Regions from separate parts of the Mycobacterium sp. NGS16 genome, predicted to be linked through region 1. Evidence: riboswitches for the same ligand, from Rfam matches in the RefSeq annotation. Region 1 holds a riboswitch; the other holds the start of a gene.

Region 1 (8,792 bases):
GACGCCGAGTGGCTGGAGCCGACCCCGCTGGGCCGGGCCGAGTGGGTCAAGGTGTTCGCGGCGCTGACCGGCACCGAGCGACAGGCCGCGCAGACCTACCAGGACATCCGCGACCGCTACCGCGCGCTGGCCGCCCAGGCCGCGCAGGCGGCGCCGGCCGAGGTGCTGGTGGGCACCATGTATTCGGGCAACTGGGCCATGCCCACCGGGGCCAGCTACTCGGGCCGGCTGGTGGCCGACGCCGGCGGCAGCTATCCCTGGCTGGCCGACGACGGCGCCGAGACCCGGCAGCTGAATTTCGAGTCGGTGTACACCCGGGCCGGGAACGCACCGCTGTGGCTGGTCACCGACGCTTGGGAAACGCTCGGCGACGCGGTGGCCCGCGACAGCCGGTACGGTGAACTGGCCGCGGTGCGCACCGGGCAGGTGTGGTCGGCGACCCAGGCGATGACCCCCGGGGGCGGCAACCTGTATTGGGAACGGGGCACGGCGCGACCGGATCTGCTGCTCGGTGACCTGATCGCGATCCTGCACCCGCAGCTCGCCCCGGGCCACTCCTTCGAGTTCTACCGTCAGGTGCGGCGATGACGACGAGACCGCCGCGCACCACGCTGGTGCTGGCCGGGCTGGGGGCCGCGGTGCTGGCGCTGGCCCTGCTGGGTCTGGCGCTGGGTCCGGTGCGGGTGCCGCTGGCCGACACCGTCCGGGTGCTGTTCGGCGCCCAGCCGTCGGATGCGCGCTGGCAGGTGATCGTGACGAGCATGCGGCTGCCGCGAGTGCTCACCGCGCTGGCCGCCGGGGCTGCCCTGGGGGTCGCCGGCCTGCAGCTGCAGACCCTGTTCCGCAACACCCTGGCCGACCCCTACATCCTCGGGGTCAGCTCCGGGGCCAGCCTCGGTGTGGCGCTGGTGGTGTTGGCCGGCGGTGCGGCCGGTTTCAGCACCGCCGGGGCCAGCCGGACCGGTCAGGTCGTCGCGGCAGCCGTGGGCGCCGCGGCGATGCTGACGTTGGTGCTGGGCCTCTCCCGCTGGACCCGCTCGGCGGCGACGCTGCTGTTGATCGGGGTGATGCTGGGTGCGGCCAGCACCGCGCTGGTGAGTCTGGCGCTGGTCTACTCCGATCCGCAGCGGGTGCAGCAATACCTGCTGTGGGGGCTGGGCAGTTTCGCCGCGACCGGCTGGGCCGATCTGCGGTTGCTGCTGCCGCTGGTGGCCGTCGGACTGGTCACCGCAGCGATGACGATTCGGCCGCTCAACGCGCTGCTGCTCGGTGAGAGTTACGCGGCCACAATGGGTATCAACGTGCACCGGGCCCGTATCGTCACGGTCGCCTCGGCGTCGCTGCTGGCGGGGGTGACGACCGCGTTCTGCGGGCCGATCGCGTTTCTCGGGCTGGTGGTGCCGCACGTGGCGCGCATCGCCGTGGGCACCTCGGATCACCGGGTGGTGCTGCCGACGGTGGTGCTGCTGGGTGCGGTCGCCGCGCTGGGGTGCGGCATCGTCAGCCAGGTGCCCGACAGCAACCTGGTCATCCCGATCAATGCCGTCACCGCGCTGGTGGGGGCGCCGGTGGTGATCGCGGTGCTGTTGCGGGCCCGCCGCGGGTCGGGGATGCCGTCATGACGCCCCCAACAGCGGCCGTGCAGCTGGCCGACCTGACGATCGGTTACCGCCATCGGCGCCGATCGACCACCGTGGCGACCGGCCTGAATGCCCGGGCCCGCCGCGGTGAGCTGACCGTGCTGATCGGCCCCAACGGCGCCGGCAAGTCCACCCTGATCCGCACGCTGGCCGGGCTGCAGCCCGCGCTGGGCGGCCGGGTGCTGCTGGACGGCGCTGACCTGACCGGGTTGCCGCGCGACGAGCTGGCCCGTCGGATCGCGGTGGTGTTGACCGGGCGAATCGACCCGGGCCTGCTGTCGGCCCGGGCGCTGGTCGGGCTGGGCCGCATCCCGCACCTGGGCCTGGGCGCCCGGCTGCGCCCCGAAGACGACGAGATCATCGACTGGGCGCTGCGAGCGACCGGCGCGCAGCATCTGGCCGCGCGGCCGGCGGCGGAATTGTCCGACGGGGAATGCCAGCGGGTGCTGACCGCACGCGCCCTGGCGCAGCAGCCGGGCCTGTTGATCCTCGACGAGCCGACCGCGTTCCTGGACGTGTCCTCGCGGGCCGGATTGTTCGGTTTGCTCCGTGAGCTGGCCCGTGACCAGCAGCTGGCGGTGGTGCTCAGCACTCACGACCTGGAGTTGGCGCTGCGCGTGGCCGATCGGGTGTGGCTGCTGGATCCCGCGGGAACGCTGGTGGACACCGTGGGTGAGGAGCTGATGTTGTCCGGGCGCATCGCGGCGATGTTCGACACCGACACGCTGCGCTTTGACCCGGCCAGCGGCATGTTCGCGTTCGGCACCGCCGGCGGTGCGCGCCGATCCGCCCGCGTTGACGCCGGCGAGCCGTTGCGTGCCGCACTGACCCGGGTGCTGTCGCGGGAGGGCTGGGATGTCGGCGAACCCGCCGAAATCATGGTCAGCGCAACCGCTCCCGATGCGGTCGCACTGCGCACCGCGCCGTCGACCACCCGCACCGCGCTACGTGACCTGCCACAGCTGCTGCGCTCCCTTCCCGCCGAACCGCACCGCCGCTTGGCGCCCCAGGATCAGGTGGTGTCGGCCCTGGCCGACTTGTCCACCGTCAGCCCGTATTTCGCGGTGTCCACCGGAACCTTAGACGGCGACTGGCGCCCGGTCACGCGGCTCTACAGCGATCAAATGATGCTCGCCCGAGCTGTCGGCAACGTCGGGCAGCGCATCGGAGCATCCGATCACCGGGTTGCGGCGTCGACCTTCTTCCTCGGATTCGCCGCCCGGCTGTGGTCGATCGGACTGGGCGCACTCGCCGAGCACGGGCTATTGCTGGATCTGGACCCTGATCACCTGTGGTACAACGAATCCGGCGGCACGGTTCGACTGCACCTACCGGAGCCGATGGGCTGGCACGGCGACGACCTGGACACGCTACTGGCCGAGACAGTCCTGGGCCGACACCTGACCCCGCTGGCCGCTGCGCTGCGCCGGCTCGGTCCGATCTCGGAGAAGCTGCTGTACGGAAATGCCGCCTCCGCCGCTCTCGGTGCCGCCCGGGCCCTGGCCACCGAGTCGGGCTGGGGTCTTGCCCGCGACGTGTGCGAAGACGAACGGCTCTCCGGCGCAATCCGTTTCAACGGCGCTCACACCGACTACCGGCGCACCACCTGCTGCCTGTTCTACCGCACTCCCGGCGGCGGACTGTGCGTCGACTGCGCCTTGGACCACAAACCCGAAATCCCGAGGAACAGGAAGGCACCCACATGACCGAGAACACCGTCGTCGCCGATCCTCCGATCGTCGACACCGAAGACCGCGGCCGCGAACAACTGTGGCCGTTGCCCGCCGATCAGCAGAGCCTGCTGGAGCTGCTGCACCTGTGCTTCGACGAGTACTGGGACGAGATCTGGTTCGGCATCATCATGCAGGGCGCCGCCTGGGAGGTCGCCGCCCCTAACGCGCCGCGCAAGATCGCGATGCTCGACGGGTATGCCACCGTCGATTTCGGCCGCTGGCACTTTCACCTGTGCATCGGCAAGCACCGGGCCAGCGGTTCGGAGCTGGGCCGGATTCGCCGGTGCAGCCGCGCCGAGCTGTACCGGCGGATCGGCAAGGACGGCAACCCGATGTCATGGGGCGTGCGGCTGTTCAACGGGCGCGACGAGCAGATGATGACGATCATGCTGCCGAACCCCTTCCTCACCAACGATCAGCAGATGCGCGAAGAGCCCGAGTGGGGCCAGCTGGAACTCTGGGACAAGTTGCGCGCGAAGTACCTGGGCCTGGGCCCGGACCCGTTGGACCGCAGCGGGAACCGGATTCGCTGCGGCGGCTAGCGCCGCTGCCAAGCGCGGCGGTGCCGGGCGCCGCCGCCAGGTCAGTCCGGGTCGGCCGGCCAGGTGTTCGGCATCATCGGGCTGACCGCGCCGCCGCCGAACCCGTCGTCGGCCAGTGCGGTCAGCCCGGCCGGACGCGCGGTGGTCACCCGCCGGGTGGCGCCGGCGAAGCCGTGCGAACCGGTGCCCCGATCCGAGGGCAGCGCCGCAACGGGCTCAGGCTCCAAATCCATGTACTCGTGCCCGCGACCCAGCATGCCGACCTTCGCCTTGCGCCGACGCCGCTGGGGCGCAACCTCTTCCGCCGATTCCGCGGCGGGAACATCGGCACTGTCCGGTTTGGGCACCGGCTTCTTGCGGGCGCTGGTCCCCGATGCCCGTCGAGCACCCATGTCCAGGCCGCCGACCAGGTACATGTAGGCCGGCATGGTCACCGGGGGCGGCCCGGCCGGTGTCGGCGGCGGCGCGCTGGGCGGCGGGGCGGCGGCTGCGGCGGGTGCGGCCGGCGGTGCCGGGGTCGGTGACGGGGCCGGTGCGGGAGCCGGTGCCGGTGCCGGCGGCTGGGCCATCACCAGCCCGGGCGGCGGAGAGGCGGGCGGTGGCACCGCGGCGGCCACCGCGTGATGTGCCAGCGCCCCGATCCCCAGACCGCCGATCACCCCGGCCGGAGCCAGCACGGACGTGGCGGCAAGCGCCGGTAACAGCGCCGGGATCAGCGCCGTCTGGGTGATCAGGTAGTTCAGCGCCTGGATGGTGTTGCCGATCGTCGACCCGACGATCTCGACCATCGCCATCGGCACGACCAGCCCCAGCGCCTGGGGGTTGAACAGGGCGGTGTACATGATCGCCAGCAGGTCGTCGACGATGACGATGCTGGTGAACGCGAAGTAGGACCCCGGGTCCAGCGGCACCGAGAAGATGTAGGCCAGGTTGGCAGGATTGAGATAGCTCAGCGGGTTGCCCGTCCAGGCCAGCCAGGACCCGGGGACCCCCGGTGGCGGCAGCACGCCCGAGCCGGCGAGCTCGGCGAAGAACTTGGCCAGCGGGTCCGCGATTCCCGTGTAGCCGATCTTGTTGAAGAAGTCCACCAGCTCGGCGTACAGCGGGTATTGGCCGCTGTCGGGATAGGGCGGATGTGGCACCAGTCCTTCTACCCATTTGGCGAAGTCGAGGAACCACTGCGGCGGCTGTGGGGCCGACGCGTCGGCGCTCCCGGGCGCTTTGAGCACCGCGGGCGCCGGCTCGGTCTGCGGGGCCGCGGCCACCGCGGTGCTCGCCGTCGCCTGATAGACCGTCATCACGGTGGCGGCCTGCAGCCACATCCGCGCGTAGTCGGCCTCGTTCAAGGCGATCGGAATCGTGTTGATACCAAAGAAATTGGTGCCCACCAGCACCCCGTGGGTGGCGTGGTTGGCGGCCAGTTCGGCCAGCGTCGGCATCGCCGCCAGCGCGCTGGTGTAGGCCGCCGCCGCGCTCTGGTGCTGCGCGGCCGTCACGGTCGCATCCCCACCGGCCCGCAGCAGCCACGCCAGATAGGGCGCGTTGGCGGCCACGAACGCCTCCGCCGACGGGCCCTGCCACGCGCCGGCCTGCACCGCGGCCAACACGGTGGTCAGTTCGTCGGCGATCGCCGTGTACTCGACGGCCAGGGCGCTCCAAGCCGCCGCGGAGGCCAGCAGCGGGCCGGCTCCGGGGCCGGCGGACAACAGGGACGAATGGATCTCAGGGGGCGACGCCACCCAGATAGGCGCAGTCAAGGTGATCAGCTCTCTCGGGGTACACCGCCCCGGGTCGCAGGACGCGACGATGTGAGTGTCCTGACTCTCGGATCACCGCTCGCCTCGCCTTCCAACTCCACCTGGAGCCGTGGCTGTTGAGGGTCGCTCCCCGATCACAGTGGCGGGACCGTGCCGGATTCACACCGGCTTCCTGCACCATCGTTGCCTTACCGGCGCATTATCGCACGGCCGCCGAGCCTCGCCGGTCGCCGTGCGCGGCTAGACGCTGGACCGCCCGGGGCCGCGCACTGCAGCGGCGACCGCATCGGCGAGCGGGTCGATATCGGCGGGCGCCAGCTCGGCGATGGTGACCCGCAGGCCCGGAGCGCACCGGATCCGGAACCGCGCCCCCGGTGCCGCCGCCCAGCCCGCCGCAAACAGCGCCGTCATGGCCACCGCCTCGTCGGGCACCGGGACCCACACGTTGAGCCCGGACCGGCCGTGCGCCACCACATCTCGGGCGGCCAGCGCCGCGCACAGCCCGGCGCGGGCGGCGCCGTAGGCGCTTTCGGCGTCGGCCACCTGCCGGGCCACCGCGGGGTCGCGCCACAGCCCGACCGTCAGATTCTGCAGTAGGTGACTGACCCAGCCCGGCCCCAGCCGCAGCCGGCCGGCCACCCGTTCCACGGTGCGTTGATCCCCGGCCAGCACGGCCAGGCGCAGATCCGGACCGTAGGCCTTGGCCGCCGACCGGATGAACGCCCAGTGCCGGCTCACTCCGGCCAGTGTGTGCAGCGGCACGCCGGCGATAGCCGCACAGTGGTCGTCTTCGATGAGCAGCACATCGGATCCGTCCAGCAGAGCCCGCAGGTCATCTGCGCGGTCAGCGGAAACCGCTGCACCGGTGGGATTCTGGGCGCGGCTGGTCACCACCACCGCACGCACCCCGCGTCCCAGCGCGCGGGCCAGATCGGCGGGCAGCGGACCGTCGTCGTCGACCCCGACCGGTTCGGGGACGAGCCCCAGCGCAGCAAGCAGGTCAATCAGGTTGGGCCATCCCGGGTCTTCGACGGCCACCCGGTCACCGGGGCGCAGGTGAGCAGCGAGCACCCGCTCGATGCCGTCCAGCGCTCCGGAGGTGGCCGCGAGGTGGTCGGCCGGCACCCCGTCGGCGGCCAGTTCGGCCGCGGCAAGCTCGGCCAACGCGGGCGTGATCGGCGGATCCCCGTAGAGCACCACTGGCCCGGGCGCTACCGAAATCGCGGGCAACAGTGCAGGATTCGGGTTTCCGGTGGAAAGGTCCCGCACGCCCGGAGGTACCGCGAGCCCACGCAACGAGCGCGGTGTGGTCGCCGGCCGGTCGCGCACCCGGGTGCCGCGGCGGCCCGCGCTCTCAACGGCGCCGCGGTCACGCAATAACCGGTAGGCGGCGGCCACCGTGTTCGGGTTCACCCCGAGCTGCTGCGCCAGCTCGCGAATCGCCGGCAACGCGGCGCCGGGCGCCAGTGCGCCGGCGGCGATGCCCTCTTCGACGCTGGCCGCGATCGCCTCGGCACCGCCACCGCTGATCCTGTATTGTACTGGCACAGCCATAATATTGCACTAGTACATTAACGGAGGCAAGCCCGTGACCTACGCGCCGACACCGCAGACCATCCCCACCCGCTACCGGGAACGGGCCCGCTACGACCGCGACACCGTGCACCGCATCCTGGACGAGGCCCTGATCTGCCATCTGGGTTATGCCCGCGAGGGCCATCCGGTGGTGCTGCCCACCACCCATGCCCGGGTCGACGAGACGCTGTATCTGCACGGCTCCACCGGCAGCGGCCCGGTGCTGGCCGCCGGCCCCGCCGGTCTGCCGGTCTGCGTCACCGCCACCCTGGTCGACGGGCTGGTGTTGGCCCGCTCGGCGCTGCACCACTCGATGGCCTACCGCTCGGTGGTTGTCATCGGAAACGCCCGGCTGGTCGAGGACGACGCCGAGAAGCGCCTCGGGCTGGATGCGCTGCTCGATCACGTCGCGCCCGGACGGTCCACCGACGCCCGGCCACCCAACCGCCGGGAGCTGGCCGCAACGGCCGTTCTGGCCCTCGACCTCGTCAAAGTGTCCGCCTCGGTGCGTGACGGCGGCCCCAACGACGAACCCGAGGACATCGCGTTGCCGCACTGGGCCGGCGTGGTTCCGCTGCGCCTGGAGGCCGGGCCGCCGGAGCCGGCCGCCGACCTTGACCCGGCCATCGCGCTGCCGTCTTACCTGGAGTCCTACCGCAGGCCGCGCTGATACTCCGGCATCCAGGTGCGCGGCGTCATCGGCGTGGTGGCCCCGCCGCCGAAGGCGTCTCCGGACAGCGCGGTCAGCCCGCTCGGCAGCACCGGTTCTTCGAGGTCCATGTACTCATAGCCGCGGCCGAGCAGGTCGGCCTTGGCCTTGCGGCGCCGACGGGCCCTGGTGTTCTCCTCTGCGGCAACGGCCTCCGCGGGCGCCTCGGCGGTGTCGGGTTCGGGTGCTGTGCGACGGCGCACGCTGGTCCCGGCCGCCCGGCGGGCCTGCTGGCCCAGGCCGGCGACCATATACATGGCGGACAGGCCCTCCACTGGAGACAGCGGCGGCGCGGGCGGCGGCGGTGGGGACCCGGGTGCGGCCGGCAGCGGCGCCGGGTCGGGAGCCGGTGCCGCTGCGGGCGCCGGCGCGGGCGCCGGGACCGGTGGGGTGGGCGCCACCGTCAGCCCGGCGAACGGCGGCGGCGCCGGGGCCAGCGGCACCGGAACGGCGTGCAGACCGGCCAGGCCGGACAGCCCCGCCAGCCCGGCCAGCGGCGCGGCGGCCAGCGGCGCCAGCGCGGTGGTCAGCATCGGCAGCACCATCGGGATCAGCACCACCGCCTGCTCCAGCAGCGTCTTGAGCAGGGCGATCACGTCGGTGATGATGGTGCCGATGGCCTCGACGGCGGTGAACAACAGCGTCGAGGCGATGGTGCCGGGATTGCCGGAGGCAAACGCCGCGGTGAGGTCGGCGGCGATGAACGCGAACGTCTGCGACAGGTAGGCGGCGAACGAGCCGAAGTCCATCGGGTAGCCCAGTGCGAACGCGATGTTGTAGGGACTCAAGAAGCTCAACGGGTTTCCGGTGATCGTCAGCCAGGGGTCGAACCCGGC
Region 2 (20,909 bases), on a different contig from region 1:
GCTCGGCGAGCTCGAGTGCGGCCTCCAGTGCGCCGCCGTCCTCGACCACCCGGTTGACCAGGCCCCAGCGGGCGGCCTCGGCGGCCGAGATCGGCTCCCCGGTGTAGAGCAGCTCCAGGGCGACCTTGCGGGGCAGCTGGTCGATGATGCGGAAAACGCCGCCGGCACCGGCGATCAGGCCGCGCTTGACCTCCGGCAGCCCGAACTGCGCCCGCTGCTCGGCGACCACCAGATCGCTGGCCAGGGCGATCTCGGTGCCGCCGCCGAGCGCGGTGCCGTTGACCGCCGCGATGGTCGGCTTGTCGATGAAGTGCTGCACATAGCCGGCGAAACCCCACTCCGGGTGGTCGGAGTGGTAGATGTTCTCCCGGTTGGCGATCGCCTTGAGATCGGCTCCGGCAGAAAACGACTTGTCGCCGGCGCCGGTGAGCACCACCGCGCGCACCTCATCGTCGTCTTGGGCCTGCGCCAACGCGTCACCGATGCCGGTACTGACGGCACCGTTGATGGCGTTGCGGGCTTCGGGCCGGTTGATCGTGATCAGCAGAACGTTGCCGCGCCGCTCGACGAGAACGGCCGCCTCACTCACAGCAGCTCCAGGATGGTGGCGTTGGCCTGGCCGCCGCCCTCACACATGGTCTGCAGCCCGTAGCGAATCCCGTTGGCGCGCATGTGGTGCAGCATGGTGGTCATGATCCGGGCGCCGGATCCGCCGAGCGGGTGGCCCAGCGCGATCGCCCCGCCGTTGGGGTTGAGCTTCTTCGGGTCGGCGCCGATGTCGGCGAGCCAGGCCATCGGCACCGGGGCGAAGGCCTCGTTGACCTCGAACACCCCGATGTCGTCGATGCTCAAACCGCTGCGCTGCAGCGCTTTTTCGGTGGCCGGGATCGGCGCGGACAGCATCATCACCGGGTCGGCGCCGGCCAGCGTCGCGGTGTGCACCCGTGCCAGCGGGGTCAGCCCCAGTTCGCGTGCCTTGGCCGCCGACATGAACAGCAGCGCCGCCGCGCCGTCGGAGATCTGGCTGGAGTTGCCGGCGTGGATGACGCCGTCCTCCTTGAACGCCGGCTTGAGCTGGGCCATCTTCTCGATGGTGGTGCCGCGGCGGATGCCCTCGTCGGCACTGATCACGTTGCCCTCGGCGTCCTTGATCCCGACGATCTCGTCGGTGAAGGCCCCGGAATCCTGGGCGGCGGCGGCTTTTTCATGCGAAGCCAGGGCGAACTCGTCCAGCGTGGTGCGGTCCAGTCCCCACTTCTCGGCCATCATCTCCGCACCGATCCCCTGGTTGGGGGTCTGGCTGTAGCGGGTACGGAACGCCTCCGGGTAGGGGTGCCCGCCGTTGGCCAGCGACGAGCCCATCGGAGTGCGCGACATCGACTCGACGCCCCCGGCGACCACGACGTCGTAGTGCCCGGCGACCACACCGGCGGCGGCGAAATGCACCGACTGCTGACTGGAGCCGCACTGGCGGTCCACCGTCACCCCGGGCACGGTCTCGGGCCAGCCGGCGGCCAGCAGCGCGGTCCGGCCGATGTCCAGGGCCTGTTCACCGGCCTGCATGACGCAGCCCCAGATCACGTCGTCAACCAGCGCCGGGTCCACCCCGGCGCGACCGACCAGCCCGTTGAGTACCTGGGCGGACAGTTCGGCCGGGTGCACCCCGGACAGTCCGCCGTTGCGCTTGCCGATCGGCGAGCGCACCGCTTCTACGATGACGGCTTCGGCCATGGGTGCTCTCCTTCATCAACGAGGGTCCTTGACGACGATTGTCAACCGGGCCTATCTGCTGACGGCAACGGGGGTGCTCCCAGCACTCGCGTAGCGTCGAATCCATGGCGCGGATTGTGATCGTCGGCGGCCACGGCAAGGTCGCCCTACTGCTCAGCCCCATCCTGACCGAACGCGGCGACGAGGTGAGTTCGATCTTCCGCAATCCCGACCACGCCGAGGAGGTCGCGGTGACCGGGGCGATCCCGGTGGTGGCCGACATCGAGCAGCTCGACACCGACGGGCTGGCCGAGCTGGTGGCCGGCCACGACGCGGTGGTGTTCTCCGCCGGCGCCGGCGGCGGCAATCCGGCGCGCACCTACGCGGTGGACCGCGATGCCGCCATCCGGGTGATCAACGCCGCCGGCCAGGCCGGGGTTCGCCGGTTCGTGATGGTGTCCTACTTCGGCGCCGGCCCCGGACACGGTGTGCCCGAAGACGATCCGTTCTTCCCGTACGCCCAGGCCAAGGCCGCCGCGGACGCTCACCTGCGGGCCACCGACCTGGATTGGACGGTGCTGGGCCCGAGCCGGCTGACCCTAGAGCCGGCCACGGGCCGCATCGAGACCCGCGCCGACGCCGACAAAACGCAGGCGTCGCGCGGCAATGTCGCCCAGGTGATCGCGGCCTGCCTCACCGAGGACGCGACGATTGGCCGCACCATCGATTTCAACGACGGCGAGACGCCCATTGCGGAAGCCCTGCGGGCGCTTCGGGGGCGACCGACCGGGTAATCTCGATCACGCAACTGGTTTGCCGACACCGCCGGTAGCGGCGGCGTCGGCATCGAGCGTGACGCGGTTTTCCGTGGAGCGCGAGAGGGAACCCGGTGAGAATCCGGGACTGTCCCGCAGCGGTATGCAGGAACGACCGCCGTCACAGGCACTGGTCTCGGGTTCGGGACTGGGAAGCGACGGCCATTAGGTGCACCCCCGGTGCGCGCCTGCGAGTCCGAAGACCTGCCCGTTGTGCCGGGCGCGCCGCGCTCGGCGGATCAACGCCTCGCGGAATGGGCGTCTGGTTTTCCAGCGTTATCGTGCGTTAAATTGCATGAGACCGGATGGGCTGGACGTCCGCCGGCGGTGATCCACCCCTCTGGAGTGAAGGATCGCATCGTGACCGCTCAACCGTTTACCGCCACCGTTCTCGGCTCCCCCCGGATCGGGCCGCGCCGCGAACTCAAGCGCGCCACCGAGAGTTACTGGGCCGGCCGGATCGGGCAGGACGAACTGCAGAAGGTGGCCGCCGGCCTGCGCCGTGACACCTGGGCTCAGTTGGCCGCTGCCGGCCTGGATTCGGTGCCGGTGAACACGTTCTCCTACTACGACCAGATGCTCGACACCGCGGTGCTGCTCGGTGCGCTCCCGGCGCGGGCGGCCGGGGTGGCCGACGAACTGGACCGCTACTTCGCCGCCGCCCGCGGTAACGCCGACATCGCCCCGTTGGAGATGACGAAGTGGTTCGACACCAACTACCACTACATCGTTCCCGAGATCGGCCCGGACACCACGTTCGCGCTGAATCCGGCCAAGGTGCTTGCTGAGCTCAAAGAAGCTGTTGAGCAAGGGATTCCGGCCCGCCCGGTGGTCATCGGCCCCATCACCTTCCTGTTGCTGAGCAAGGCCGTCGACGGGTCGCCGGCGCCGATCTTCCGCCTCGACGAGCTCACCGACGTCTACGCCCAGCTGCTGTCCGCGCTGGCTGAGGCCGGGGCCGAGTGGGTGCAGATCGACGAGCCGGTGCTGGTGACCGACGTCGCCGCCGATGCCCCCGCGCTGGCCGAGCAGGTCTACGCCCGCCTGGGCGGGTTGAGTAACCGGCCGTCGATCCTCGTCGCCACCTATTTCGGCGACCCGGGCGCAGCCCTGTCGTCACTGGCCGCCACGCCGGTCGAGGCGATCGGCGTCGATCTGGTCTACGGCTCGACGGATTCGATTGCCGCGGTGCCGGAACTGGCCTCCAAGGTTCTGGTCGCCGGGGTGGTCGACGGCCGCAACATCTGGCGCACCGACCTGGAAGCTGCGCTGGCCAAGCTGGCTACGGTGCTGGGATCGGCGGCCGCGGTCGCGGTATCGACGTCGTGCTCGACGCTGCATGTGCCCTACTCGCTGGAGCCCGAGACCGGCCTGGACGACGCGCTGCGCAGCTGGCTGGCGTTCGGCGCCGAGAAGGTGACCGAGGTGGTCAGTTTGGCCCGCGCCCTGGCCGAGGGCCGCGAGGCGGTCGCCGAGCAGATCCACGCATCGAACGCCGCAGTCGCGTCACGCAAATCCGACCCGCGGCTCAACAACGCCGATGTCCGCAGCCGGATCGCGACGATCACCGCCGCCGGTACCCACCGGGGCAGCGCCGAGACCCGGCGGGCAGCTCAGGCCGACCGACTGCACCTGCCGCCGCTGCCCACCACCACCATCGGGTCGTTCCCGCAGACCGTCGACATCCGCAAGGCCAGGGCGGCGCTGGCCGCCGGGGAGATCGACTCCGCGGAGTACACCCGCCGGATGAAGGCGGAGATCGCCGACGTCATCGCACTGCAGGAGCAACTCGGGCTGGACGTGTTGGTGCACGGCGAGCCGGAGCGCAACGACATGGTGCAGTACTTCGCCGAGCAACTGGAGGGGTTCTTCGCCACCGCCAACGGCTGGGTGCAGTCCTACGGCAGCCGCTGCGTGCGCCCCCCGGTGCTGTTCGGCGATGTCGCCCGGCCGCACCCGGTGACCACTGCATGGGCCACCTACGCCCAGTCGCTGACCGACAAACCGGTCAAGGGCATGCTCACCGGCCCGGTCACCATCCTGGCCTGGTCGTTCGTCCGCGACGACCAGCCGCTGGCCGATACCGCCAACCAGGTGGCGCTGGCGATCCGTGACGAGACGCTGGATCTGGAGAAAGCCGGCATCGCGGTGATCCAGGTCGACGAGCCGGCGCTGCGGGAACTGCTGCCGCTGCGCAAGGCCGACCAGCAGGCCTACCTGGACTGGGCGGTCGGCGCCTTCCGGCTGTCGACGTCGGGAGTGAGCGACGCGACCCAGATCCACACCCACCTGTGCTACTCGGAGTTCGGTGAGGTGATCGGTGCGATCGCCGACCTGGACGCCGACGTCACTTCCCTGGAGGCGGCGCGCTCGCACATGGAGGTGCTCGACGACCTCAACGCGATCGGGTTCGCAGGCGGTGTGGGGCCGGGCGTCTACGACATCCACTCGCCGCGGGTGCCGTCCACCGATGAGATGGCGGCGTCGCTGCGTGAGGCACTGAATGCCGTTCCGGCGCAACGCCTCTGGGTGAATCCGGACTGCGGCCTGAAGACCCGCAAGACCGACGAGGTGACCGCCTCGCTGGCCAACATGGTCGCCGCGGCCCGAAAAACCCGAGCAACCCACGCTGGGATCAAGTCCTGACCCTGAGCCGCGCGTGCGCCGGCACCGCCCGACCCGCTGGAATTCGCAGTAATTCACCGGCATTTCAGGTCGGGTCCCGCCGGCGTTCAGCCGGCCGCTGCTTACCGGCCCTACCTTCGGTCGCGAAGGGGAGTAGTTCCTACCCGCCACGCCTGTGGCGGATGTGGATGGTCGTCAGTACGGCGGGCCAACCCGCCCGGTCATTCAGCGGACCCAGGACTTTCGCGAGCGAGACCTTCGGACGATTGACCATGTCGACCGAAGCTCTCTGGGAATTCAGCAGATTCGGTCGCCGAGCGAAGGAGACCGATGCCCCCCTCGATGCCCGCTCTCATCGACGAAGCCGAACCGGCACCTGATGAGGTACTCGACGCGATCACCGACGTAGTGGGTGAGGCGCCCGGCGACGACGGCGACGACGTCGCCGACGGGCGACGACCTCGTCCATCCCCCGCGCCCGGCGACGGCTTGCTGGCGATGACCACCGCGGCGATGGCAGGCGTCAGCGCCGTCGGCCTGGGCATCGCGCTGGCCGGACGCGTCCTGCGGTTCCCACGTTTGCCGGCGAGTGTCCAAGGCGCCGTAGTCGCCCTGGACCACCAGCCGCGGCTGCGCCGGCTGCTCGAGGAACGAATCGGCAAGCGCGCGACCGACACGGCGTTGGGTGCGGCCTCCACCGCCGCCAACGCGCTGGCCGTGGCGCCGTCGATCCTGGCGGTGGACCTGGCGATCAACACCTTCAAAGCCGCCGAAGCGCGCGCCGTCGCCCGGGCCTGGTCCCGGCGCGAACCGGAACTGGGCCGCCCCGCCACCGGATCGGCCGCCCCGTCGGCCTCCCGCCTGGTGCCGTCGCCGGCCGGGCCCGTCGAAAACCACCTGCAGCGCAGCACCTGGGTCCAGGCGATCGGCGCTACCGTGGTCGGCGCGGCCAGTCGCGACCCGAACCTGGCCGGCACCGCCGCGTTGGTCGCCGTGCCGAAAGCCGCGCGATCCACCCAGGAATCGTTCACGGCGACGCTGGGCCGTGGGCTGGCCAACAACGATGAAGCGCTGCAAGTCGACCCGGACAGCCTGCGCCGACTGGATCGGATCGATGTGGTGATTCTCGATCCGCGAATACTGCGCAGTGCAGCGCTGCGGTTGGTGCGGCTTCGCGGTGCCGGCGAGAAGGACCTGACCACCTGGGAGCGCGCCCAGGCCATGCTGGCGGCCGGCGACCTGCAGCCCGGGTGGCACCGCGTCGCCGGCACCCGCCGCGGCAAGGCACGTCCCACTACCGAGGCGCTGTTCGCACCGGCACCCCATCCGCTGGCGGCCGCCACACTCGCCGAGACACAGCGCGCCGACGTGCAGACCATTACCGTCGATGACTCCGCCGGTCTGGGCGAGTTGCGGCCCGCGTTCGACGAAATCGCGCCGATGCCAGGCGATTCGGTCGACGACGCGCTGCTCGACGCGGTGCACAAGTATCAGCAGGAAGGCCACACCGTCGCGGTGGTCTCCTCGGCGGCTGCCCAGGCATTGTCGGCTGCCGATCTCGGGGTGGGCATCCGGTCTGAGGCCGGGCCGGCTTTCGAAGACCAGCCGCAACCGCTGGACGCGGACCTGATCGTCGATGATCTGGCCGGGGTGTGGCGGGTTCTGCACGCGCTGCCGGCGGCCAAGGAAGCCAGCCGCCGCGGTGTCGAACTGTCCATCGGCGCTTCGGCGTTGGGTTCTCTGCTGCTGATCCCGACCGTGCGGGGCCGCGGTCCTGGACCGGTGGTGTTGGGCGCGGCAGCGGGTCTGCTGTCTGGCTACTGGTCGGCCCGCAAAGTGGTCAACGCGCCGCTGCCCCGACCGGTTCCGGTCGACGAGTGGCATGCCATGTCGGTTGAGCAGGTGCGTGCCGCGTTGGCGTCGTCTGCGGAGCCCACCTTCGCGCCGCGCGCTGCCGACAACGCCGGGCGCCACACGATCTGGCAGTTTTTCGACGCGGTGCGCGACGAGTTGTCCGACCCGCTGACCCCGGTGCTGGGACTGGGCGCCACGGCCACCGCGATACTGGGTTCACCGATCGACGCGTTGCTGGTGGGCTCGGTACTGGCCAGCAACGCCGTCCTGGCCGCCGGCCAACGGCTCAGCGCCGAGCTGCGGCTGAATCGACTGCTCGCCGACCAGATCCCACCCGCCTGGAAGGTGACGATCCGGCCGGACGGCACCCGGGAACGGGTTCAGGTGCTTCCCGAGCAGTTGCAGCGTGGCGATCTGATCGAGGTGGGTCCCGACGACGTGGTGCCGGCCGATGCCCGCGTCATCGAGCAGGAGAAACTGGAAGTGGACGAGGCATCACTGACCGGTGAGTCGCTGCCGGTGACCAAACAGATCGACGCCACCCCGGGCGCGGAACTGGCCGAGCGTCGCTGCATGCTCTTCGCCGGCACCACCGTGGCAGCCGGGACCGGCCTGGCATTGGTGACCGCGGTGGGGCCCGACACCGAGGTGCGCCGCGCCGCCGATCTGGTCACCAGTCGGCACGGCGACATCGGGCTCGGGCATCAGCTCGGCCAGATCACCAACCGGACCTGGCCGCTGAGCCTGGTCGCCGGCGGATTGGTCAGCGCCCTGGGGGTGCTGCGCGGTACCCGGCTGCAGCAGGCGGTGGCGCACGGCGTTTCAGTAGCTGTGGCCGCCGTCCCCGAGGGCATGCCGGTGGTGGCGACCCTGGCTCAGCACGCCTCGGCGCAGCGGCTCACCAAATCCGGTGTGCTGGTGCGGGTGCCGCGCTCGGTGGAGGCTCTGGGCCGGGTCGACGTGGTGTGCTTCGACAAGACCGGAACCCTCAGCGAAAACCGGTTGCGGGTCACCGAGGTGCGCACGGTTTCCGATCATTCCCGCGATGAGGTACTGCGTTGCGCGGTCCGCGCGACACCGTCGACGAAGGGTCAAAGCCACGTCGACGCCACCGACGCCGCGATCGTGACGGCGGCTGCACCGGTGCCCGGCGCCGTCGCATCCGAGGGGCCCGATGCCCATCTGCCGTTCCGTTCCGGACGGCCGTTCGCGGCATCGGTGTTCGGGCCCGAGTTGACCATCAAGGGCGCCCCCGAGGTGGTGCTCGCCGCCTGCGAAAGCGTCCCGGCCGATATCAACGACGTGGTGGAGCAGCTGGCCGACGACGGCCTGCGGGTGCTCGCGGTAGCACGCCGTGAGCTCAGTCCCGCTCAACTGCAATCACTTTCGGCCGACCCTGACGATCCCGAAGCCCAGCTGGCGGCGATGGCGCGCCAGTGCGCCGACGGTTTGACCTTGGTCGGCTTCGTCGGCATCTCCGACACCCCGCGCGCCGGGTCGGCCGGGCTGCTGGCCGAGCTGCACCGCCGGCAGGTGCCCGTTCGGATGATCACCGGCGATCACCCGACCACCGGCCGCGCGATCGCCCGCAAGATGGGATTGCAGATCACCGCGGAGCAGGTCATCACCGGCACGGAATGGGAGACGTTGTCGGGTAAGGAGCAGGAGCGGGCAGTAGCCGAGAAGGTGGTATTCGCCCGGATGTCCCCGGCGAACAAGGTGCAGGTGGTGCAGGCGCTGGAACGCAGCGGCAAGGTGTCGGCGATGGTCGGCGACGGCGCCAACGACGCCGCCGCGATCCGGGCCGCCACGGTGGGGATCGGGATCGTCGCCCAGGGCAGCGACGCCGCCCACACCGCCGCCGACGTGGTGCTGCTGGACGGTCGCATCGAGACCCTGCTGGATGCCCTCAACGAGGGCAGCCAACTGTGGCAGCGGGTGCAGGCCGCGGTAGCGGTGCTGTTGGGCGGCAACGCCAGCGGCGCGCTGTTCGCGATCGTCGGCAGCGCGCTGACCGGTCAGGCCCCGCTGAACACCCGCCAGCTGCTACTGGTCAACATCGTGACCGACGCGTTCCCGGCCACCGCGCTGGCGATCAGCCAACCCCGGCGCCCGATGCCCTTCGGAGGGCGTGGGCCCGACGAGAAAGCACTGCTGCGCGCAGTGACGCTGCGTGGCACGACCACGGCCAGCGCCACGCTTGCAGCGTGGTTCATGGCGCGAGTCACCGGGTTTCCCCGGCGCGCCTCCACGGTGGCGCTGGTCGCGCTGGTGACCACCCAGTTGGGACAGACCCTGCTGGAGTCGCGCTCACCGCTAGTGCTGGCCACCGCGGGCGGCTCGTTCGCGGCGATGGCACTGTTGATCAGCCTTCCCGGTATCAGCCAGTTCATGGGATGCACGCCGCTCGGCCCGATCGGCTGGGCTCAGGCACTGGGATCAGCGGCGGTCGCGATCACCGCGGCGGGCATCGCGCCCCGCTTCTTCTCGCGTGCCGAGGCGGCGTGAGGATGGTGAGGCGAATCTCCCCCCAAGGGCAGAGTCAACAGATCGGTGCAACTAGCCTCGGCGTCATGGACTTCACCACGCTCCGCCATGAGGTCGAAGACGGCATTCTCACCGTGTACCTGGACCGACCGGACAATCTCAACGCGTTCACCGTCGAAATGGCCGAAGAGTTGGAGCGCACCTTCGTCGAGGTCAACGACGACGACGCCGTCCGCGCGGTGATCGTCACCGGCGCCGGGCGTGCGTTCTGCGCGGGCATGGACCTGTCCAGCTCGGGCAACGTGTTCGGCCTCGACGAGTCCAAGTCGCCGTCCCTGGCCGACATGGCCGACCTCGACGATCCGGAGCTAGCCCGGGTGCGCGACACCGGCGGGCGGGTGACGTTGGCGATCTATGGCTGCCGCAAGCCGGTGATCGCCGCGGTCAACGGTGCCGCGGTCGGGATCGGCGCCACCATGATGCTGGCGATGGACGCCCGGCTGTTTTCGACCAAGGCGCGGTTCGGTCTGGTGTTCGGGAAGCTGGGCATCACCCCGGAAGCCTGCTCGACGTGGTTCCTGCCCCGCATCGTCGGTATGCCAACGGCTTTGGATCTGCTCTACCGCGCCGACATTCTCGACGCCGAGGCTGCTCAGGCCTGCGGGCTGGCGAAAGCGGTCTACGAGCCGGACGCACTGCTGGCCGAGGCGCGCGCGCTGGCCGACGCCTGGACCAAGGGCCGCTCACCGGTATCGTTCGCGCTGATCCGCCAGATGCTCTACCGCAACTCCGCGCAGCCCGACCCGGTCGAGGCGCACCGGGTGGATTCGCTGGCCATGTTCTACACCAGCATCGGCGACGGCGCCGACGGCGTGCGGGCTTTCCTGGAAAAACGCGACCCCCGGTTCACCTCCCGGGCATCGGAGATGCCGCCGTTCTACGCCGAGTGGGTCAACCCCGCGTAACCGCGTCGCTCGACTCGACGTGCACCGGCACGTCGTCGTCCCACGGCTGGCGGGTCACCATGTCGGCCACCCGCACATAGCCGCGCTCGAACTCCCCGGTGGCGGCGTCCACCAGCCGGTAGCGCTGGGTCTGCCGGTGGATCGGCTGCGCATCGAGGATCACCACCCGCACCTCCCCCGGCTCGAACCCGCACCGCTTTTGCAATGCGGCGATCAGCTGCTCGTTGCTGAAGTGTCCGTCGCCGAAGTTCCAGCCGATCGCGGTGCTGGTGATCCGCTCGCCGTCGGTGAGGACGTAGTCGTCCTCGTTCTGGTCGGCCATCGCGCGATGCGCCAAGGTGAACAGCGCCCGGCCGTGAGTGTTGAAGGCCCGGAACGCATACCCCATGTACATCGGGATCTGGGCAGCCTCCTTGCTGCCGTAGAACTTCTCCAGCTGGGCGGCGGGCATGCTGGCGATCGCCACGATCCCGTTGGCGATCTTCGCGTCGGCGGACGGCTTGATGCACCACAGCGTGGTGTCCCAGTTGCCCGCGTAGTAGCGCATGCCGGGCAAGAAGGACACCTTGCGGGGGAACAGGTTTCCGAGCACCACGGTTCCGGCGACGACGGCGAACAGCAGTATCGGCAGCGGCGTCGTCAGATCACCCAGGCCGATCGAGGAGTGGCCGACGAACAGGGCCAGCACCGAAAACATCATGAAGACGTTCCATTCCAGCGGCACGCCCATCGGAATCGCCGACAGGATGCCGAAGTGGAAGCACAGCATGACGAACGCAGCGATCGCGGTAGGCCAGCCGCCGTGGCTGAAGAACAGCACCAGCGGCACCAGCCCCTCGATGAACGTCGAAAAATGCGCCAGCCAGCGCGAGCGCCGGCCCGGCCGCAAATCGTCCGGGAAGTGTTCGAAGAATTTGCGTTTGATCGACCGCGCCCGAAACAGCGGGTTGTTGCTCATCATGGTGGAGATGACGAACGGGAAGTGCTTGTTCAGTTTCGACGTCGCGGCACCCAGCCAGATGACCAGGCACACCAGCTTGGCACCCAGGATCATGTCCACGCCGTAGCCGGTGAACAGGAAGGCGACGGTGAAGGAGGCGTACACCTCGCCGCGGGCGGCCAAGAAGATGACCTTGTCACGCAGGCCCAGCACCGCCAGCACGCCCAGCACCGCCCAGATCTGCCACGTTGGCAGCACCCCGACCGTCGTGCCCAGCGCCGGGACGGGTCCGGTGCCGTCGGAGAAGATCGCGATCAGCAACAGCACCAGCAGCGCGCCGTAGAGCAGCGCGTCGATCGGGGTGCGCCGGTCACCGGCGGTCAGCGGTATCCGGTTCGGCCACGGCGGCAGCCGGATGGTGTTGGGCCGCAGCCAGTACAGGATCGAGCCCATCGGCGGGAAGAACCGATTGTTCAGCGGGCCGAACCCGCAACCCAGGCCGATCACCTCGAACAGCATGGTGTAGAGCACGACCTTCTCGAACACGATCGGCTCGGCGTACCAGTGCGCGACATCGGTGAAGCCGTCGATGCCGGCGGTGCTCAGCGCGATCAACCACGCGCCCAGGATGTACAGCCCGATCTTGACCACGTAGAACAGGTGCAGCAGCACCGGGGTGCCGAAGCCGACCTCGGCCCAGTGCCGGGCCATCGGGACGATCCGCTCCGCCCGAGTGCCCTTGCTCCACTCCTCGAAGTCGATCTGCGGGGTGTCTTGTTTGAGAAATCCCATGATCGTCAGATTAGAACGTGTTCTAGATGCCCGCGCGGAAACCGGCTCTTGACTGCTACTACGCACAGTAGTAGTAAGGGTGGTACGGGCCCTCCCCATCCGTACCTACCTCAGGACGGTGACCATGATGAGTGATCAGACATCGGATCGGCTTCTCCGGTGGGCCGCAGTTGCTTTCGCGATCGGCTTCGCCGTCCACGGGCTGGACCATCTGCGCCGCGGCATGTCGGCGTCACCACCGGCGGTCATGGTCGGCGGCACGGTGCAGGGCGTGTTCGTCGTGGCCGCGGTCGCGATGGTGCTTCGGCGTCACCCGCTGGCGCCACGGCTGGCCGCCTTCGTCGGCTTCGGCAGTGCGCTTCTGTTCACCTACGCACACCTGCTGCCGACGTTCTGGCCGGCTTTTCAGGACAGCTTCATCTCCCTGCCGCACATCAATGTCATGTGGTTCTCCTGGTTCAGCGCTGTCGCCGAGATCGGCACCGGCATCGTCGTCGGTGGCGCCGGCATTCGGGCCGCGCGTGGCAGCCGACTGGCCGGAATGCCAGCGTTTTGCGACCTGGCCGGACCGTCGTCCGGACTCAGCCGACTTTGAGTGCGCGCTGCTCCTGGCCGGTATAGGCGCTCAACGGGCGGATCAGCGCGTTGGCGGCGGTCTGCTCGATGATGTGCGCGGTCCACCCGACCACCCGGCTCATCACGAACAGCGGGGTGAACATCGCGATGTCGAACCCCATCAGGTGGTACGCCGGGCCGGTGGGGAAATCGAGATTGGGCTTGAGCCCGGTCGCGGCGAACATCTCGGTTTCCAGCACCTGGTAGATCTCCATCCAGCGCCCGCCGTCCCGAGCTGCGGCGACCCGGTCCAACGCCCGCTTCATCGTCGGCACCCGCGAGTCGCCGTGCTTGTACACGCGGTGGCCGAATCCCATCACCTTCTCCTTGCGGGCCAGCTTGCCGTGCAGCCACTGTGCGGCCTTGGCCGGCTCACCGATCTCGATCATGTCGTGCATGACCGCCTCGTTGGCGCCGCCGTGCAGGGAACCCTTGAGGGCACCGATCGCGGCGGTGACCGCGCTGTAGATGTCGGACTGGGTCGAGGTGACCACCCGGGCGGCGAACGTCGACGCATTGAACCCGTGTTCGGCGTAGAGGATCATCGACTGCTCGAACGCCGAGACGATCAGTTGGTCGGGGACCTCCCCGAAGCACATCCGCAGGAAGTTCTCGGCGTAGCCGAGGTGGCTGTGCGGCGCCACCGGGGCCAGGCCGCGCCGGCGGCGCAGGTCCACCGCGACGATCGTCGGCAACACCGCGAACATCCGCAGGGCCTTGGCGGCATTGGCCGCCTCGGCGCTGTCGTCCTCGGCGGGGTCCTCGGCGCCGAGGTAGCTGATCACGGTGCGCACCACGTCCATCGGGTGGCAGTTGTCGGGGAGTTTGGCCACCAGCGACAGCAGTGACTGGTCCACCCGGCGAGCGGCCCGCTCCCGTTGACAGAACAGCGCCAATTCGGCATCGGTCGGCAGCTCACCGTGCCACAACAGGTAGGCGACCTGCTCGAAGCTCACACGCGCGGCCAGGTCCTGCACGGGGTAGCCGCGGTAGGTCAGGGAGTTGGTCTCCGTCACCACCTTCGAGATAGCGGTGGTGTCGACGACGACGCCGGCCAGTCCCTTGTGGATCTCTGCGGTGGTCACCGGTGGCCTCCTTGGACGGTGAAATTGAAGATCTCGGAGTCGAACTCGTTGTAGTCGGCGTAGCGCAGCAACTCGTAGAGCCGGCTGCGCTGTTGCATCCGGTCCAGCAGACCGGTTTGCGTCCCCTGCGTGTCGATCGCACGCAACCCGGATTCGACGGCAAACATCGCCAGGCGCAGCGTCGTGACCGGGTAGATGACGACGTTGTAACCGATCTCGTCCAGTCGCCGTGCGGTCAGCAACTCCGACTTGCCGAACTCGGTCATGTTGGCCAGCAACGGGATGTCCACCGCGGCCCGGAACCGCTCGAATTCACCTGGCCCGCACAGCGCTTCGGTGAAGATCAGATCCGCCCCGGCGTCGGCGTAGGCCTTGGCGCGATCGATCGCGGCCGGCAGCCCCTCGATGGCGGCCGCATCGGTGCGCGCGCAGATGATGAAGTTCGGGTCTCGGCGCGCGGCTACCGCAGCGCGCAGGCGCTTGACCATCTGCGCGGGCGGCACCACCGCTTTGCCGTCGAGGTGTCCGCACCGTTTCGGGTTGACCTGGTCTTCAAGGTGGCAACCGGCCAGGCCGGCGTCTTCGAGCACGGTGACGGTGCGCGCAGCACTCATCGGCTCGCCGAACCCCGTGTCGGCATCGACCAGCGTCGGCAGGTCGGTGACTGCCGCGACCTGCGCTCCGCGGCCCGCGACCTCGGTCAGTGTGGTCAGCCCGATGTCCGGCAGCCCCAGGTCGGCGGAGAGCACCGCGCCGGAGACATAAACCCCCTCGAACCCGATCTCGGCGATCAGTTTGGCCACCAGCGGCGAGAACGCCCCCGGAAACCGTTGCAGCCGACCAGAATCGAGTCCGGCGCGAAACGCCGCACGCTTGGCGGCGGGCGAGGTCATCGCGCCGAGCAGCCCACTCACCGGAAGATTCCCTTCGGTGTGTCCGGCGCCTTGTCGAGCACCAGCGGATCGATCAGGATGTTCAGCGCGCCCAATTCGCCGCCACCGAGCCCCACCAGACCTTCGACCGCCCCCAGGAAGCGGTTCTGCTCGGCGGGTTCGACCACTCCCTCGGCGAGTTCGGTGAACTTGGCGGTGTACTGCTTGCGGCCGAACGGCCGCGCCCCCAACGGATGCGCGTCGGCGACCGCCAACTCGTCGATGATCACCTCGCCGCTGGTCAAGGTCACCTCGGCGCGTGCCCCGTAGGCCTTCGCGCGCGGGTCGCTCGAGTGGTACCGGCGCGTCCACTCCGGGTCTTCGACGGTGGAGATCTTGTGCCATAGCGCGATGGTGTCCGGGCGGTGTGCCCGCTCCGGGGCGTAGGAACGTTCGTGGTGCCAGGTGCCGTCCTGCAGCGCGACGGCGAAGATATACATCACCGAGTGATCGAGGGTCTCCCGCGAGGCGTCCGGATCGAACTTCTGCGGGTCGCCAGAGCCGGTCCCGATCACGTAGTGGGTGTGGTGGCTGGTGTGCAGCACGATCGTTGCGACCTGCCCCAGATCGCCGATGCGCTCACGCAGGCGGCGGGCCAGATCGATCAGCGCCTGGCTCTGGTATTCGGCCGAGTGCTCCTTGGTGTAGCTGTCCAAGATGGCGCGCTTTGCTTCACCGGGGCCGGGCAGTGGCACCTGGTAGGTGTGCTCGGGCCCGGACAGCAGCCAGGCGATGACGCCGTCTTCGCCCTCCCAGATCGGTGCCGGGGATCCCTCGCCGCGCATCGCCCGGTCGACCGCCTCGATGGCCACCTTGCCCGCGTAGGCCGGTGCGTAGGCCTTCCAGCTGGAGATCAGACCCTTGCGGGACTGCCGGGTCGCGGTGGTCAGGTGCAGCGCCTGGCCGATCGCGGAGTAGATGGCCTCGGGGCCCAGTCGCAGCATGGTGCCGATGCCGGCGGCCACCGACGGGCCCAGGTGCGCGACGTGGTCGATCTTGTGCTCGTGCAAGCAGATTCCCTTGGCCAGGTCGATCTGGACCTCGTACGCAGTGGCCAGGCCGCGGATCAGATCGGCGCCGGAGACGCCGAGCTGTTGGGCGACGGCGACCAGCGGCGGGATGTTGTCACCCGGGTGGGAGTATTCGGCGGCCAGGAAGGTGTCGTGGAAGTCCAGTTCGCGCACCGCGACCCCGTTCGCCCAGGCCGCCCACTCCGCCGAGAAACTGCCCGGCACACCGAACACCTGCGCCCCCGGCTGCGCCGGGTAGGCCGGATGGGCGAGTGCCTGACGGCGGGCAACCGTCACCGGCCGGCGCAACACCGAGGCGGCGCTGACGGCGGCGTTGTCGATGATCCGGTTGATCACCATCTCGGTGGTGTCGTCAGGGACCGCGACCGGATCGGCCGCTAGCTCCGCGAGCTTCCAGGCCAGGTGTTCGGTGCGGGGAAAGTCCTCGGCGCTGCGGTGGGTTCGGACGTTGTGTACCTGCATATTCCACATGCTACGCAGTGGCTGTAGCTGGCGGAACCTGCTGCTACTGCGTATTTGTGCATCCCGGAGGGAGTGTTTTTGCAAACCTTGCGAATACCGCAGGCGCTAAGCTGCATGCCATGGCACCCTCCACCACCCGGACCTTCGCCGGGGCTCGGCTGCGTCGCCTGCGCGAGGAACGCGGCCTGACCCAGGTGGCGCTGGCGCGGGAGCTGAACCTGTCCACCAGCTACGTCAACCAACTCGAGAACGACCAACGGCCGCTCACCGTGTCGGTGCTGCTGACGCTGACCGACCGGTTCGGCCTGCCGGCGCAGTACTTCTCGGGCGACTCCGACGCCCGGCTGGTCGCCGACCTGCGCGAGATGTTCACCGCGGCAGCAGGCGAACACGCCGCGAGCGACAGCCAGATCGAGGAGCTTGTCGCGCGCATGCCCGAGATCGGCAACAGCCTGGTGACCCTGCACCGTCGGTTGCGCGGCGCCACTGAGGAATTGGAGTCCTATCGGTCGCGGGTGTCCGGCGACGCGGCGCAGGCTGTGGCTCGTCCGATGCCGTTCGAGGAGGTCCGGGATTTCTTCTACGACCGCAACAACTACATCGCCGAGCTCGACGACGCCGCGGAGCGACTCTTTGCCGATGCTGGAATGCGGTTCGGCGGCTTGGACGTTCAGCTGTCGGAACTGATGTCCGAACGGTTCGGCATCACGGTCGCAGTCGTCGACGACCTGCCGGCGGGAACCAAGCGCATCTTCGATCCGGCGAACCGGGTGCTACGCATCGCGCACTGGCTGTTGGCGGGCCAACGCGCCTTCCAGCTCGCCACCCAGCTGGCTCTGCTGACCCAGGCCGAGCTGTTGTCCGAGATCGTGGCACAGGAACCGTTATTGAGCCCGGAAGCGCGCGGCCTGGCCAGGATCGGGTTGGCCAACTACTTCGCCGGTGCGTTCCTGTTGCCCTATCGGCAGTTTCATCGATCGGCAACAGAGTTGCATTACGACATCGACCTGCTGGGCCGCCGCTTCGGGGTCGGGTTCGAAACCGTGTGCCACCGACTGTCGACGCTGCAAAAACCCGGCCGGCGCGGGGTACCGTTCATCTTCGTGCGCACGGACAAGGCCGGCAACATCTCGAAACGGCAGTCGGCCACTGCGTTTCATTTCAGCCGGGTCGGCGGCAGCTGCCCGTTGTGGGTGGTGCACGATGCGTTCAGCCAGCCGGGCCGGATCATCACCCAGGTCGCGCAGATGCCCGACGGCCGCAAGTACTTCTGGATCGCGACCACTACGCCGCCCGAGGGACGCGGCTACCTGGGACAGCACAAGACTTTCGCGGTCGGGCTGGGCTGCGATCTGGCGCACGCCGACAAACTTGTGTACTCCACCGGAATCGCCCTCGACGATGAGGCCACCGTGGTGCCGATCGGAGCGGGCTGCAAGATCTGCGACCGCGCGGCATGCTCGCAGCGGGCCTTTCCGTACCTGGGCCGGCGCGTCGTGGTCGACGAGAACGCCGGCAGCGGATTGCCCTACTCGCCGGTCACGGCCGGCGGCCGGTAGAACAGGAGCAGCTGGCCGACCGCACCGGCCAGTCCCAGCCCGAGCGAGATCGCCAGACCCGCCCAGCCGTTGAGCCAACAGCGGCAGAAGATCTGGTGATCCAGGCTCAGCCGGCCCGGCCCGAGCATCGCCACCACGACGGCGCCGGTGGCCAGCACCAGGTTGTACTCCCAGCCCTCGCTGAGCACGAAGAAGCCGTTGGCGCGGTGCACGGTCCACACCGCGACCGACATCAGCGCGACGAACCCGGCGGCCGCGATCGGGGTGAGCAGCCCGGCGGCCAATCCCAGCCCGGCCGCGACCTCGGCACTGGCCGCCGTTACCGCCTGGAATTTGCCGAACTTCATCCCGATGCTCTCGAACCACCCTGCGGTGCCCGGGATGCGGCCCCCGCCGAAGAACTTGTTGAAACCGTGCGCCGCCAGGGTCACGCCCAGCACCAGGCGCAGGATCAGCAGGGCAACATCAGCAGCAGTAACCATGAGCCCGAACCTACAATGACGCATCCAGTAATCGTAGGTATACGTCGATTTCGCTGATCGCCGATTCGGCGGCGTGCACGCTGATCACCACCGTGTCGCCGATGCCGTGGACGCCGTGGGTGAGACCCATCGCCGGGGACAGCGCGGGAAACCCGGCGGTCAACAGCACCGGCGCGGTACCGAAGCGCAGGTCCGCCGCACCCCGGTACACGCTGGACACCACGGTGTTGCCGGTTACCCGCACCGGCCGGGCCTGCGCGTCGAACTTTTCGACACCCCAGCGCAGCAGCGCCGCCGGGGTCGCCGCGAACGCCCGGTCGGCGGCCGCCGTGGCCGGATGCGCCGCCCGACGCCGGCCGCCGGCAAGGTCGGCACAGATCCGTTCACGGCGGGCCTCGCCGCCCAGATCCGGATACAGCCCGACCGGGATGTTGCCGAAATGGTTATGCGCCAGCCGAATACCCGCCTTGGCCATCGGCACCTCGGCGCCCAGGGCATCGCATTGCCCATCGAGATACTGCGACAGCGCCGCGGACACCGCCGACAGCACCGCCACGGTGACGGTGGGCCCACCCAGTTCGTCACGGCGGCGCACCAGGGTGCGCACTGCGCGGGCCCCGGCGGGCCGGTTGTTGGTGGCCAGCAGCGGCCGGTCTCCGACCGGAGGCGGCAACAGCCCGGCTGCGGTGTCGTCGACGCGTGCGCGGTGCGTACGGGCCGCGGCGACAGCGCGCCAGGGCAGAAAACCGCGCACCGGGGCGTCCACCGCGCTCACCGGCGTTGCGCGCCCGAACAGCCACGCCGCCAGCGCCGAGGCCCGGCCACCGTCGGCGAGGGCATGGGCGATCTGCAGCACCGCCACCGTGCCCGCTTCGCGGTGGCCGGGGATGTCGTGCACCGGAGCGAACACGTGCAGTCGCCACGGTGCCGCCCGGGCGTCGAGCTGGTCGTCGATGAGCTGCACCACCGCGTCCAGGCAACCGGCCCAGCTGTCGTCGCGGGCCCGATGCCGCACTGCGCCAAGGTGGTCCAGCGTCGGCACCCACCGCGGGTAGCGCAGTGCACCGGCGTCCTGGACCCGCATGCTCAGGTCCGGGCTCTGCCGGGCCCGGGCGAGCAGTTCCGCGATGGCGCCGTCGAGGTCGGCCGGCACCCCGGCGAAGGCGTAGAGCAGGAACTGGTCGCTGGGGATCTTCGCCGACATCCAGTAGAACTGCGCGTCGACCGCGGCCATCCGGCGCCCGCGCATCAGGTCAAGAATTGCAGCACCCGCTCGGCCACCTCGTCGGGCTGCTCGAGTTGCAGGAAATGCCCGGCATGCTCGATCACGGCCGCGGTACTGCCGTCCGCCAGTGCCGGGCCCACCCATCGGGTGAAGGCCGGTGACATGCAGCCGTCGGTGCGCCCGTGCAGGTACAGGATCGGCAACCGCGGCAGCTGCAGCCAGTGCCGGTGCAGATCGGCGTAGCGATCCGGCACCTGCACACTGCGCAGGGCCCGGTACGGTCCCAGCGCCGCCCGCCAGCCCTCCGGCGTCCCGATCGCCGCGTCGACGTGCCGCAGATCCTCCTCGGCGTCATAACCGGGTGACCAGCGCCGCCATAGCCGCGGCAGCACCCACGAGGCGGACCGATCCGGCAGCCACGGCAGTTGGAAGTAGCCGATGTACCAGCTACGCACCAGCTGCGCCGGCAGATGGCCGGCCAGAACGATCCCGTCCGCTGCCCCCACCGCGCGAAGCGCCGCCGGCGGGGGCACCGACATGATCACCGCCTTGGCGAACGGGCTGTCGGGCAGGGCGGCCAAACCGGTGGCCGTGAGCGCGCCCCAGTCGTGACCGATCACCACATCGCGTCCGGTCCCGCCCACGGTGTCGTAGACCCGCAGCGCGTCGTCCATCAACGCCCCGACGTGGTAGCTGCCGTCGTCGGGGATCGACGACGGGGCGTACCCCCGCATGAACGGCGCCACCACATGCCAACCGGCCGCGGCCAGTCGGGGCGCCACCCGCCGCCAGCCGTAGGGGGTGTCGGGAAATCCGTGCAGACACAACGCGACCGGGTTGCCCGGCTCTCCCCAGCTCAGCGCCTTGAGTGCCACCGGGGGTACCGTCACGTCGATCCACCGCGGTTCACTCATCGTCCACCCCTCAGACCGGCTCGAAATCCGCGACGAGCCACCGGCCGTCGACTTTGTCCAATGCCACCCGGTAGCTCGATGCGACCTCGGCCGGCTCGGCCGATCCCACCGTGACGACGCGGTCGGCGAAGACCAGCACCGCGGCGTGATCGCGGGTGGCCCATACCGACGCCGCTCCGGGAACTTCGGCTATCGCGGTGACCTTGCGCGCCTGGGCGTCGGGGATGATCTGCTCGCGGGCCCGCGCCGCGAACTCCGCCCGGAAGCCGGCGGTCATCGACTGCTGCGCACCGGCCAGGTCGCGCTCGATGGTGTCGGGGGTAAACGACAGTATCCGGATCGTGTATTCGGTTGCTGCCCTGATGGTTTCGGCATTGGCTGCTTCGTCGGCGCGGATTGACCCCTCGTACCACTTC

The links. Region 1 has a riboswitch for cobalamin ahead of AC5Y4Q_RS02985 (PPE family protein). Riboswitches for the same ligand answer to the same signal wherever they lie in the genome.
Region 2: it holds a riboswitch for cobalamin, as region 1 does, so the genes downstream of both, metE (5-methyltetrahydropteroyltriglutamate--homocysteine S-methyltransferase) here and AC5Y4Q_RS02985 (PPE family protein) in region 1, are expected to answer to the same signal.

Annotation. Positions count from the first base shown of each region.
Region 1 covers NZ_JCALEE010000001.1:609,605-618,396, reverse strand. Annotated here, with positions in the region: gene AC5Y4Q_RS03005 (ABC transporter substrate-binding protein) at 1-588, shown strand, start outside; gene AC5Y4Q_RS03000 (FecCD family ABC transporter permease) at 585-1,622, shown strand; gene AC5Y4Q_RS02995 (ATP-binding cassette domain-containing protein) at 1,619-3,346, shown strand; gene AC5Y4Q_RS02990 (DUF7676 family protein) at 3,343-3,915, shown strand; gene AC5Y4Q_RS02985 (PPE family protein) at 3,957-5,672, opposite strand; cobalamin riboswitch at 5,706-5,889, opposite strand; gene AC5Y4Q_RS02980 (aminotransferase class I/II-fold pyridoxal phosphate-dependent enzyme) at 5,913-7,220, opposite strand; gene AC5Y4Q_RS02975 (pyridoxamine 5'-phosphate oxidase family protein) at 7,261-7,917, shown strand; gene AC5Y4Q_RS02970 (PPE domain-containing protein) at 7,899-8,792, opposite strand, start outside.
Region 2 covers NZ_JCALEE010000004.1:173,679-194,587, forward strand. Annotated here, with positions in the region: gene AC5Y4Q_RS12520 (crotonase/enoyl-CoA hydratase family protein) at 1-589, opposite strand, end outside; gene AC5Y4Q_RS12525 (thiolase family protein) at 586-1,731, opposite strand; gene AC5Y4Q_RS12530 (SDR family oxidoreductase) at 1,836-2,504, shown strand; cobalamin riboswitch at 2,551-2,751, shown strand; gene metE (5-methyltetrahydropteroyltriglutamate--homocysteine S-methyltransferase) at 2,886-5,171, shown strand; gene AC5Y4Q_RS12540 (cation-translocating P-type ATPase) at 5,481-9,512, shown strand; gene AC5Y4Q_RS12545 (crotonase/enoyl-CoA hydratase family protein) at 9,578-10,456, shown strand; gene AC5Y4Q_RS12550 (DUF3556 domain-containing protein) at 10,443-12,188, opposite strand; gene AC5Y4Q_RS12555 (hypothetical protein) at 12,316-12,783, shown strand; gene AC5Y4Q_RS12560 (bifunctional 2-methylcitrate synthase/citrate synthase) at 12,770-13,888, opposite strand; gene prpB (methylisocitrate lyase) at 13,885-14,781, opposite strand; gene prpD (2-methylcitrate dehydratase PrpD) at 14,799-16,313, opposite strand; gene AC5Y4Q_RS12575 (short-chain fatty acyl-CoA regulator family protein) at 16,433-17,872, shown strand; gene AC5Y4Q_RS12580 (DoxX family protein) at 17,842-18,354, opposite strand; gene AC5Y4Q_RS12585 (WS/DGAT/MGAT family O-acyltransferase) at 18,365-19,603, opposite strand; gene AC5Y4Q_RS12590 (alpha/beta fold hydrolase) at 19,603-20,493, opposite strand; gene AC5Y4Q_RS12595 (hypothetical protein) at 20,504-20,909, opposite strand, start outside.